DNA from 3 places in the Paenibacillus sp. FSL H8-0175 genome. Region 2 is predicted to be linked to each of the others. Evidence: a T-box and tRNA genes for the amino acid it is inferred to sense, from the RefSeq annotation. Region 2 holds a T-box; the other regions hold tRNA genes.

Region 1 (3,251 bases), 750 kb from region 2:
GGATCAGGCAGGGTATTTGCAGGACCAGACTCTTTCAAGCGATGAGGCTGTCCCAGATTGGGCTACAAGCAAAGATAAAAGAGACTTTCGAAAAATGCTAGAGGATGATGGAGAACTGATGTTTGACGGGATTCCATTAGACAAAGAAGATAAACAGAGGATAAAAGATGTACTAACCGGATTGTTCTGGGAAGCCAAACAGATGAATAAGAGAAAAAAATCCAAAGACACTAAATAACTATACTAACATGCTGCAGGTGAAGAACATGGATGAACTGATCAATAGTCTGATTAAAAAATATAAAACCAACTGCCCGTTCGAGCTTGCCGCAGCACTAGGCATTCAAATTCGTTTCATGAATCTGGGGACTGGCACAAAGGGATTATATTATCGAAAACTAAGAAGAAGGTTTATCGTCATTCATAATGAGTTGCCTGTAGAATGGCAGCGCTTCGTTTGTGCGCATGAATTAGGACATGATCGGCTTCACAAGGGGATCAATCGCTTTTTTCTGGAGGAAAGCTCCTATTTCTCTCCTGAAAAGCTTGAACGTCAAGCTAATGTATTTGCTGTAAAATTATTATCTTCAGGCAGAAGCCCCGAACAAGAGGAATCATGGAGAAACTATTATCTACGGATTGGAATTCCACCGGAAGTCCGATTTTTTTTGGAGGAATAAAAGAACATATGTTCTTTGACTGTATTTATATGTATATTAAATACATAACAAAAAAAGCCCTTACCGAAGTAAGAGCTTTTGAGCAGCGATTAAGCTGAGTATCGGGATGACACGATTTGAACATGCGACCCCCTGGTCCCAAACCAGGTGCTCTACCAAGCTGAGCTACATCCCGTTACTATAAAATTATGGAGCGGGTGATGGGAATCGAACCCACGCTATCAGCTTGGAAGGCTGAAGTTCTACCATTGAACTACACCCGCAAAGGTGAAAATCGGGATGACACGATTTGAACATGCGACCCCCTGGTCCCAAACCAGGTGCTCTACCAAGCTGAGCTACATCCCGTTATAAATACTATAATTGCTTAATAATAAAATGGCGCGCCCTGAGAGATTCGAACTCCCGGCCTTTTGATTCGTAGTCAAACGCTCTATCCAGCTGAGCTAAGGGCGCAAAATTATGGAGCGGACGACGGGAATCGAACCCGCGACCCTCGCCTTGGCAAGGCGATGCTCTACCGCTGAGCCACGTCCGCAATAAGTGGTGCGCGTGAAGGGACTTGAACCCCCACGTCGTGAAACGCCAGATCCTAAGTCTGGTGCGTCTGCCATTCCGCCACACGCGCATGATAATAATAAAAGTGAGCCATGAAGGACTCGAACCTTCGACACCCTGATTAAAAGTCAGGTGCTCTACCAACTGAGCTAATGGCTCGCACTTGGCTGGGGATATAGGATTCGAACCTATGAGTGACGGAGTCAAAGTCCGTTGCCTTACCGCTTGGCTAATCCCCATTGATGGTACCTCTATGTTGCCCATAATCTCTTAGGAAGATTATGGTGGAGGCTGAGGGGATCGAACCCCCGACCCTCTGCTTGTAAGGCAGATGCTCTCCCAGCTGAGCTAAGCCTCCATATCTATGGGACCCTCTAAGGGTAAGTACAAGTAAAAGTTGGTGACCCGTATGGGATTCGAACCCATGTTACCTCCGTGAAAGGGAGGTGTCTTAACCCCTTGACCAACGGGCCTTGCAAATCTGTGGAGCTCTCAACCGGATTCGAACCGGTGACCTCTTCCTTACCATGGAAGCACTCTACCTGCTGAGCTATGAGAGCATGGCTCCCCGAACAGGACTCGAACCTGTGACAACTCGATTAACAGTCGAGTGCTCTACCAACTGAGCTATCAGGGAATATCCGCTTGGCAACGTCCTACTCTCCCAGGACCCTTCGGTCCAAGTACCATCGGCGCTGGAGGGCTTAACGGTCGTGTTCGGGATGGGTACGTGTGGAACCCCTCCGCTATCGCCACCAAACGGGCATTTACAGCGTAAATGCTCAGGCTTAATCGCCTGAAAACTGAATCCGAAACAAATCTGCATTCTACGTATAGGATAAGCCCTCGACCGATTAGTATTGGTCAGCTCCATGCATTGCTGCACTTCCACCTCCAACCTATCTACCTCGTCGTCTTCAAGGGGTCTTACTAATTGGGAAATCTCATCTTGAGGGGGGCTTCACGCTTAGATGCTTTCAGCGCTTATCCCGTCCGTACGTAGCTACCCAGCCATGCTCCTGGCGGAACAACTGGTGCACCAGCGGTACGTCCATCCCGGTCCTCTCGTACTAAGGACAGCTCCTCTCAAATTTCCTGCGCCCACGACAGATAGGGACCGAACTGTCTCACGACGTTCTGAACCCAGCTCGCGTACCGCTTTAATGGGCGAACAGCCCAACCCTTGGGACCTACTTCAGCCCCAGGATGCGATGAGCCGACATCGAGGTGCCAAACCTCCCCGTCGATGTGGACTCTTGGGGGAGATAAGCCTGTTATCCCCAGGGTAGCTTTTATCCGTTGAGCGATGGCCCTTCCATGCGGTACCACCGGATCACTAAGTCCGACTTTCGTCCCTGCTCGACTTGTAGGTCTCGCAGTCAAGCTCCCTTATGCCTTTGCACTCTGCGAATGATTTCCAACCATTCTGAGGGAACCTTGGAACGCCTCCGTTACTCTTTAGGAGGCGACCGCCCCAGTCAAACTGCCCGCCTGACACGGTCCCCGTACCCGATAAGGGTACTAGGTTAGAACCTAGATACGATCAGGGTGGTATCCCAACGGCGCCTCCACCGAAGCTTGCGCTCCGATTTCTACGGCTCCCACCTATCCTGTACAGATCGTACCCAAATTCAATATCAAGCTGCAGTAAAGCTCCATGGGGTCTTTCCGTCTTGTCGCGGGTAACCTGCATCTTCACAGGTATTAAAATTTCACCGGATCTCTCGTTGAGACAGCGCCCAAGTCGTTACGCCATTCGTGCGGGTCAGAATTTACCTGACAAGGAATTTCGCTACCTTAGGACCGTTATAGTTACGGCCGCCGTTTACTGGGGCTTCGGTTCATAGCTTCGGGTTACCCCTAACCACTCCCCTTAACCTTCCAGCACCGGGCAGGCGTCAGCCCGTATACTTCGCCTTGCGGCTTCGCACAGACCTGTGTTTTTGCTAAACAGTCGCTTGGGCCTTTTCACTGCGGCCCCCTCGTGCTATTCACACTACCGGGGCACCCCTT
Region 2 (3,251 bases):
TTCAGGTGATTCAGCGGGAGGATCGGGCCGAGTTATATGGTCAGCTGTTGCTTACCGGGCTTTACCGGAGTGAAGATGACCGAACACAACGTCTGGAGCATGCCATTCCCGTGGAAATCACTGTTCCGCTTACACGCGTCAGCTCAATTGAAGATATTGGGGTAGAGATTGAGAATTTTGATATCGATCTGCTCACGATGCGCACTGTGAATATAACAGGTGTGTTATCGCTGCGGGGGATCGGTGGTGCGGACCCTCAACCTCAACCAGCCTGGCAGCAAGAGGAGTATACAGTCGCCTATTCTCCTGTGAATGATGACAGGGTAGAAGCTACTACGGAGCTACAAGAACAGGAAAATGATGCACTTTATGAAAATTCTCAGTGGACCTTCGGTGAGGATGCCTCACAGGTTGCTGTAGAAGAACATGAGCATGCCGAAGCGAATGAACAGGAAGCAGAAGAATCATTAGTCTCAAGTGGAGCCGCTCATACGTCCCCTGTAGTCAATTTCTCATCCGGTCAGGAGAAGGACAAGGGAGCTAAAGCACGGACACATAGTCTGGAGTCCCAAGTTGAGGATGCTAAAGCGGGTTTATCCGATTACTGGTTTAAAGCCGAGGCCCAGAACAAAGAGGTTGAGGTGTCTCAGCTGAATCAAGCAAGCTATGTGAGCGAAGAGAACCAACAGTCGGCAGAGGAATATTTTACTCCTAGAGAGACCGCTGTTCTAGCCGTTAGTGCAGATGCAATTCAGGATATCCCTGTGTTCGCTTCTGAAAATGAGGCTAATAATGAGCTTCCTAAGCAAGAAGAGAATACTGCGCCGATTAATGAGAATGCGAACGAAGTTTTTGTTTCACAAGAGAGTGTGGCTTCTCATGAGGAGAAACAAGATCTTAAGATCGCCTTGGGCAGTAAAAAAGAAGCAGAAATTCCGGAAAAAGAACATCTCACCTTCTCCTCTTTACTAAGCTCCAGTCGTGTCCGTAAAGAGCAGGAAGCTCTGCAGTCGGAAGGAAACACATCTGCAGCAGTGGACGTTCCAGAGGTTGGCAATAATACGGAATGGAAGAGCAGATTCATTGCCAGCGCGGATGGAGCTAACATGTTCCGCAAAGTTCGGCTGTGTATTGTGCAGCGTGAAGAAACACTGGATACCATAGCAGAGAAGTATCAGCTAAGTGCGCGGGAGCTGGTAATGTATAATCGCTTATCCGGGCAGAGTGTAGAGGAAGGTCAAGTGTTGTACATCCCGTAATCGAATCGTGATGCGTACACACATGAATAGGTGAATCCCGATCAGGTATTAGGATCGGGATTTTTGCTGTTTCATTGTTGGAAGGGATGCTTCAGAAGAAATAAGTCGAAATTCAGCCTAAAGTCCCGCTGCAAAGGCGTATCCAGGTTGACTAGGGGGGGCTCAAAATGTATTATGGAGTAAGCAATATCTAAGTAAAGACTGGGAACGGGAAGAGTAGGCGGTCAGCCCTTCAGAGAGCGGAATTGCAAGTGCTGTGACATTCCGTAGGAAACAGCCCCCGAAGTCGCCCCGGAGTCGCCCTTCTGAGCTTATCTTCATACCTGTGAAGGATAAGTTAGGTTGTGGCCGGTAGCAGCCGTTATCTGTACGAGTGTCGCGCTAAGCTTCTGAATCCGTAGGGTAAGAAGTGTAGTTTTATTTTTCATTGGCGCGAAACAAAGGTGGTACCGCGAAAGAATGACCTTTCGTCCTTTGAGACGAGGGGTCTTTTTGTTTTTTTCAGAGACCTGTGTGCTCTATACAGCAACTTTATTAACAACTATAAGCAACTACAAGTAAACTAGTGGAGGTATCAGAGAATGGCTGACCAAAACCATCTAACAGCGGCAGATGCTGCTGCTACGAATGAATCTAAAAACGAGATGCCAACAACGTATGATCCGAAGGCAGCAGAACAGAAATGGTATTCCTACTGGACAGAGGGCGGATATTTCCGTGCAGGCCAGCGTCCGGATGCTAAAGCCTATAGTATTGTGATCCCGCCGCCAAACGTAACAGGAATGCTGCACATCGGGCATGCGCTCGATTTCACATTACAGGATATCCTGATTCGTACTAAACGGATGCAGGGCTTCGATACGCTTTGGTTACCAGGTACGGACCACGCAGGTATTGCAACACAAACGAAGGTAGAGCAGAAGCTGCGCGAGCAGGGGATTTCTAGACATGACCTCGGACGTGAGAAGTTCCTGGAGCAGGTGTGGGATTGGAAAGATAAATACGCGAACACCATTCATGAGCAGTGGGCTAAAATGGGACTTTCCCTTGACTACTCCCGCGAGCGTTTTACCCTCGATGAGGGTTTGTCGAAGGGAGTTCGCGAGGTATTTGTTAAGCTTTATAATAAAGGCTTGATCTATCGCGGTAAACGTATCATCAACTGGGACCCGGCGGCTCGTACGGCGTTGTCGGATATCGAGGTTGAATATAAGGAAGTTAACGGTCATCTGTACCACCTGCGTTACCCCCTTAAAGATGGCAGCGGACATATCACTGTAGCGACCACACGTCCGGAGACGATGTTGGGTGATACGGCAGTTGCTGTTCATCCTGAGGATGATCGTTATAAAGATCTGATTGGTAAAACCCTGATCCTGCCGATTATCGGCCGGGAGATTCCAATTATCGCTGACGAGTATGTAGATAAAGAGTTTGGTAGCGGTGCGGTTAAGATCACGCCAGCTCATGATCCAAATGACTTCGAGGTAGGTCAACGGCACAATTTGCCGCAGATCAACGTAATGGATGAGAGCGGTACGATGAACGAAGAAGCAGGACCTTACCAAGGTCAAGACCGGAGTGAATGCCGTAAGGCCATCACGGCGGATCTGAAGGAGCAAGGCGTTCTGATCTCTATTGAAGATCATGTGCATCAAGTTGGACACAGTGAACGTTCAGGAGCGGTTGTTGAGCCGTACCTGTCCACACAATGGTTCGTGAAGATGCAGCCGCTCGCCGAAGCTGCCATCAATGCACAGAAGGATGGTAATGGGGTTAACTTTGTACCTGAACGGTTCGAGAGAACCTACCTGAACTGGATTGAAAACGTACGCGACTGGTGTATTTCCCGTCAGCTTTGGTGGGGGCATCGTATTCCGGCTTGGTATTCTGAATCTACCGGTGAGCTGGTTGTGGCGAATGACGAGGAAGAAGCGCGCCGGATCAGCGGCTTAACCGACCTGAAACAGGACGAGGATGTGCTGGATACTT
Region 3 (3,251 bases), 2.4 Mb from region 2:
GAAGGGGTGCCCCGGTAGTGTGAATAGCACGAGGGGGCCGCAGTGAAAAGGCCCAAGCGACTGTTTAGCAAAAACACAGGTCTGTGCGAAGCCGCAAGGCGAAGTATACGGGCTGACGCCTGCCCGGTGCTGGAAGGTTAAGGGGAGTGGTTAGGGGTAACCCGAAGCTATGAACCGAAGCCCCAGTAAACGGCGGCCGTAACTATAACGGTCCTAAGGTAGCGAAATTCCTTGTCAGGTAAATTCTGACCCGCACGAATGGCGTAACGACTTGGGCGCTGTCTCAACGAGAGATCCGGTGAAATTTTAATACCTGTGAAGATGCAGGTTACCCGCGACAAGACGGAAAGACCCCATGGAGCTTTACTGCAGCTTGATATTGAATTTGGGTACGATCTGTACAGGATAGGTGGGAGCCGTAGAAATCGGAGCGCAAGCTTCGGTGGAGGCGCCGTTGGGATACCACCCTGATCGTATCTAGGTTCTAACCTAGTACCCTTACCGGGTACGGGGACCGTGTCAGGCGGGCAGTTTGACTGGGGCGGTCGCCTCCTAAAGAGTAACGGAGGCGTTCCAAGGTTCCCTCAGAATGGTTGGAAATCATTCGCAGAGTGCAAAGGCATAAGGGAGCTTGACTGCGAGACCTACAAGTCGAGCAGGGACGAAAGTCGGACTTAGTGATCCGGTGGTACCGCATGGAAGGGCCATCGCTCAACGGATAAAAGCTACCCTGGGGATAACAGGCTTATCTCCCCCAAGAGTCCACATCGACGGGGAGGTTTGGCACCTCGATGTCGGCTCATCGCATCCTGGGGCTGAAGTAGGTCCCAAGGGTTGGGCTGTTCGCCCATTAAAGCGGTACGCGAGCTGGGTTCAGAACGTCGTGAGACAGTTCGGTCCCTATCTGTCGTGGGCGCAGGAAATTTGAGAGGAGCTGTCCTTAGTACGAGAGGACCGGGATGGACGTACCGCTGGTGCACCAGTTGTTCCGCCAGGAGCATGGCTGGGTAGCTACGTACGGACGGGATAAGCGCTGAAAGCATCTAAGCGTGAAGCCCCCCTCAAGATGAGATTTCCCAATTAGTAAGACCCCTTGAAGACGACGAGGTAGATAGGTTGGAGGTGGAAGTGCAGCAATGCATGGAGCTGACCAATACTAATCGGTCGAGGGCTTATCCTAAAAATACCCCAAAAAGTGAAGAAAAGGCTGCGAAGCTAATTCCGAATACTTTCCGGGGGCCCCGAAGAGATGACGGGCGACGCAAATTCAATTCGGATTCAGTTTTCAGGCGATTAAGCCTGAGCATTTACGCTGTAAATGCCCGTTTGGTGGCGATAGCGGAGGGGTTCCACACGTACCCATCCCGAACACGACCGTTAAGCCCTCCAGCGCCGATGGTACTTGGACCGAAGGGTCCTGGGAGAGTAGGACGCCGCCAAGCGGACAACCACATTACCCGTGGTATTTTTTTTGCCCTTAATATTAATATGTCTTAGAAGGGCCTTTAGCTCAGCTGGTTAGAGCGCACCCCTGATAAGGGTGAGGTCGGTGGTTCGAGTCCACTAAGGCCCACCATATTCCCTGATAGCTCAGTTGGTAGAGCACTCGACTGTTAATCGAGTTGTCACAGGTTCGAGTCCTGTTCGGGGAGCCATTTATGGAGAGGTGTCCGAGTTTGGCCGAAGGAGCACGATTGGAAATCGTGTAGGCGCCACAAGCGTCTCGAGGGTTCGAATCCCTCTCTCTCCGCCATAAAATTATTAGCATGGCCCGTTGGTCAAGGGGTTAAGACACCTCCCTTTCACGGAGGTAACATGGGTTCGAATCCCATACGGGTCATATCATGGAGGCTTAGCTCAGCTGGGAGAGCATCTGCCTTACAAGCAGAGGGTCGGGGGTTCGATCCCCTCAGCCTCCACCATTTTTTTTCACTGACGCGGGGTGGAGCAGCCCGGTAGCTCGTCGGGCTCATAACCCGAAGGTCGCAGGTTCAAGTCCTGCCCCCGCAACCAATTTACTCTTATACATTATGTTTAGGGATAAGCTGGTATGGTGAAAATGAATAGTATATACTAATTAATGACGCGGGGTGGAGCAGCCCGGTAGCTCGTCGGGCTCATAACCCGAAGGCCGCAGGTTCAAATCCTGCCCCCGCAACCAATTTACACTTATGCATTATGTCTATGGAACCGTGGTGTAGTTGGCCTAACATGCCTGCCTGTCACGCAGGAGATCGCGGGTTCGAATCCCGTCGGTTCCGCCATTTAGTTAATTATTATTGGGGATTAGCCAAGCGGTAAGGCAACGGACTTTGACTCCGTCATGCATAGGTTCAAATCCTATATCCCCAGCCATTTATGAGAGCCATTAGCTCAGTTGGTAGAGCACCTGACTTTTAATCAGGGTGTCGAAGGTTCGAGTCCTTCATGGCTCACCATTTTCTTTAAAGTGTGCGCGTGTGGCGGAATTGGCAGACGCACCAGACTTAGGATCTGGCGTTTCACGACGTGGGGGTTCGAGTCCCTTCACGCGCACCATGTTTTTGCGGACGTGGCTCAGCGGTAGAGCATCGCCTTGCCAAGGCGAGGGTCGCGGGTTCGATTCCCGTCGTCCGCTCCATATAGATTTTGCGCCCTTAGCTCAGCTGGATAGAGCGTTTGACTACGAATCAAAAGGCCGGGAGTTCGAATCTCTCAGGGCGCGCCATTTTTATTACTAAGCAGTTATAGTATTGTTAACGGGATGTAGCTCAGCTTGGTAGAGCACCTGGTTTGGGACCAGGGGGTCGCATGTTCAAATCGTGTCATCCCGATTTTATACCTTTGCGGGTGTAGTTCAATGGTAGAACTTCAGCCTTCCAAGCTGATAGCGTGGGTTCGATTCCCATCACCCGCTTATAAAGAGAAACACCTGCCGGTATTAGGCGGGTGTTTTTTTGTATAGTTAAGCACGTATGGATACAATAGGAACTAGAGATTTTATTTGAGGAGGGGCCAATGTTTGAATTTGAAGCAAGGTTAGTCAGACCAGATACGAATGGGAGTTGGACATATCTTACGGTTCCTTTTGACGCTGAACAAATATATGAAACTAAATCAAGGATACAAGTTAAAGGAAGCCTGAATGACATTCCCTATAAAGGAACACTCATGCCGCATGGTAATGGGAAACATTTTATGGTCGTGAAAAAAGAACTGCGAGACTTAGCCCATGCTCAACCTGGAGATATAGTACGGGTGACAATGGAACA

What was found. A T-box is a leader RNA that pairs with one kind of tRNA and senses whether it is charged. The one in region 2 lies ahead of MHH46_RS25460 (valine--tRNA ligase), so its partner is inferred to be a tRNA-Val.
Region 1: it encodes a tRNA-Val, which carries the amino acid that the T-box ahead of MHH46_RS25460 (valine--tRNA ligase) is inferred to sense. The anticodon was not compared.
Region 3: it encodes a tRNA-Val, which carries the amino acid that the T-box ahead of MHH46_RS25460 (valine--tRNA ligase) is inferred to sense. The anticodon was not compared.

The regions. Positions count from the first base shown of each region.
Region 1 is NZ_CP150299.1:6,478,534-6,481,784, forward strand. It holds gene MHH46_RS28715 (helix-turn-helix domain-containing protein) at 1-238, shown strand, start outside; gene MHH46_RS28720 (ImmA/IrrE family metallo-endopeptidase) at 267-680, shown strand; tRNA gene MHH46_RS28725 (tRNA-Pro) at 782-855, opposite strand; tRNA gene MHH46_RS28730 (tRNA-Gly) at 870-943, opposite strand; tRNA gene MHH46_RS28735 (tRNA-Pro) at 955-1,028, opposite strand; tRNA gene MHH46_RS28740 (tRNA-Arg) at 1,060-1,136, opposite strand; tRNA gene MHH46_RS28745 (tRNA-Gly) at 1,144-1,218, opposite strand; tRNA gene MHH46_RS28750 (tRNA-Leu) at 1,225-1,308, opposite strand; tRNA gene MHH46_RS28755 (tRNA-Lys) at 1,325-1,397, opposite strand; tRNA gene MHH46_RS28760 (tRNA-Gln) at 1,403-1,477, opposite strand; tRNA gene MHH46_RS28765 (tRNA-Val) at 1,521-1,596, opposite strand; tRNA gene MHH46_RS28770 (tRNA-Glu) at 1,637-1,711, opposite strand; tRNA gene MHH46_RS28775 (tRNA-Thr) at 1,723-1,798, opposite strand; tRNA gene MHH46_RS28780 (tRNA-Asn) at 1,800-1,875, opposite strand; rRNA gene rrf (5S ribosomal RNA) at 1,882-1,998, opposite strand; rRNA gene MHH46_RS28790 (23S ribosomal RNA) at 2,073-3,251, opposite strand, start outside.
Region 2 is NZ_CP150299.1:5,727,032-5,730,282, reverse strand. It holds gene MHH46_RS25465 (LysM peptidoglycan-binding domain-containing protein) at 1-1,259, shown strand, start outside; T-box leader at 1,454-1,737, shown strand; gene MHH46_RS25460 (valine--tRNA ligase) at 1,841-3,251, shown strand, end outside.
Region 3 is NZ_CP150299.1:1,001,464-1,004,714, forward strand. It holds rRNA gene MHH46_RS04285 (23S ribosomal RNA) at 1-1,180, shown strand, start outside; rRNA gene rrf (5S ribosomal RNA) at 1,326-1,442, shown strand; tRNA gene MHH46_RS04295 (tRNA-Ile) at 1,500-1,576, shown strand; tRNA gene MHH46_RS04300 (tRNA-Asn) at 1,580-1,655, shown strand; tRNA gene MHH46_RS04305 (tRNA-Ser) at 1,661-1,753, shown strand; tRNA gene MHH46_RS04310 (tRNA-Glu) at 1,769-1,840, shown strand; tRNA gene MHH46_RS04315 (tRNA-Val) at 1,847-1,922, shown strand; tRNA gene MHH46_RS04320 (tRNA-Met) at 1,937-2,013, shown strand; tRNA gene MHH46_RS04325 (tRNA-Met) at 2,085-2,161, shown strand; tRNA gene MHH46_RS04330 (tRNA-Asp) at 2,187-2,264, shown strand; tRNA gene MHH46_RS04335 (tRNA-Gln) at 2,281-2,355, shown strand; tRNA gene MHH46_RS04340 (tRNA-Lys) at 2,363-2,438, shown strand; tRNA gene MHH46_RS04345 (tRNA-Leu) at 2,454-2,538, shown strand; tRNA gene MHH46_RS04350 (tRNA-Gly) at 2,546-2,620, shown strand; tRNA gene MHH46_RS04355 (tRNA-Arg) at 2,631-2,707, shown strand; tRNA gene MHH46_RS04360 (tRNA-Pro) at 2,740-2,813, shown strand; tRNA gene MHH46_RS04365 (tRNA-Gly) at 2,826-2,896, shown strand; gene MHH46_RS04370 (YdeI/OmpD-associated family protein) at 2,998-3,251, shown strand, end outside.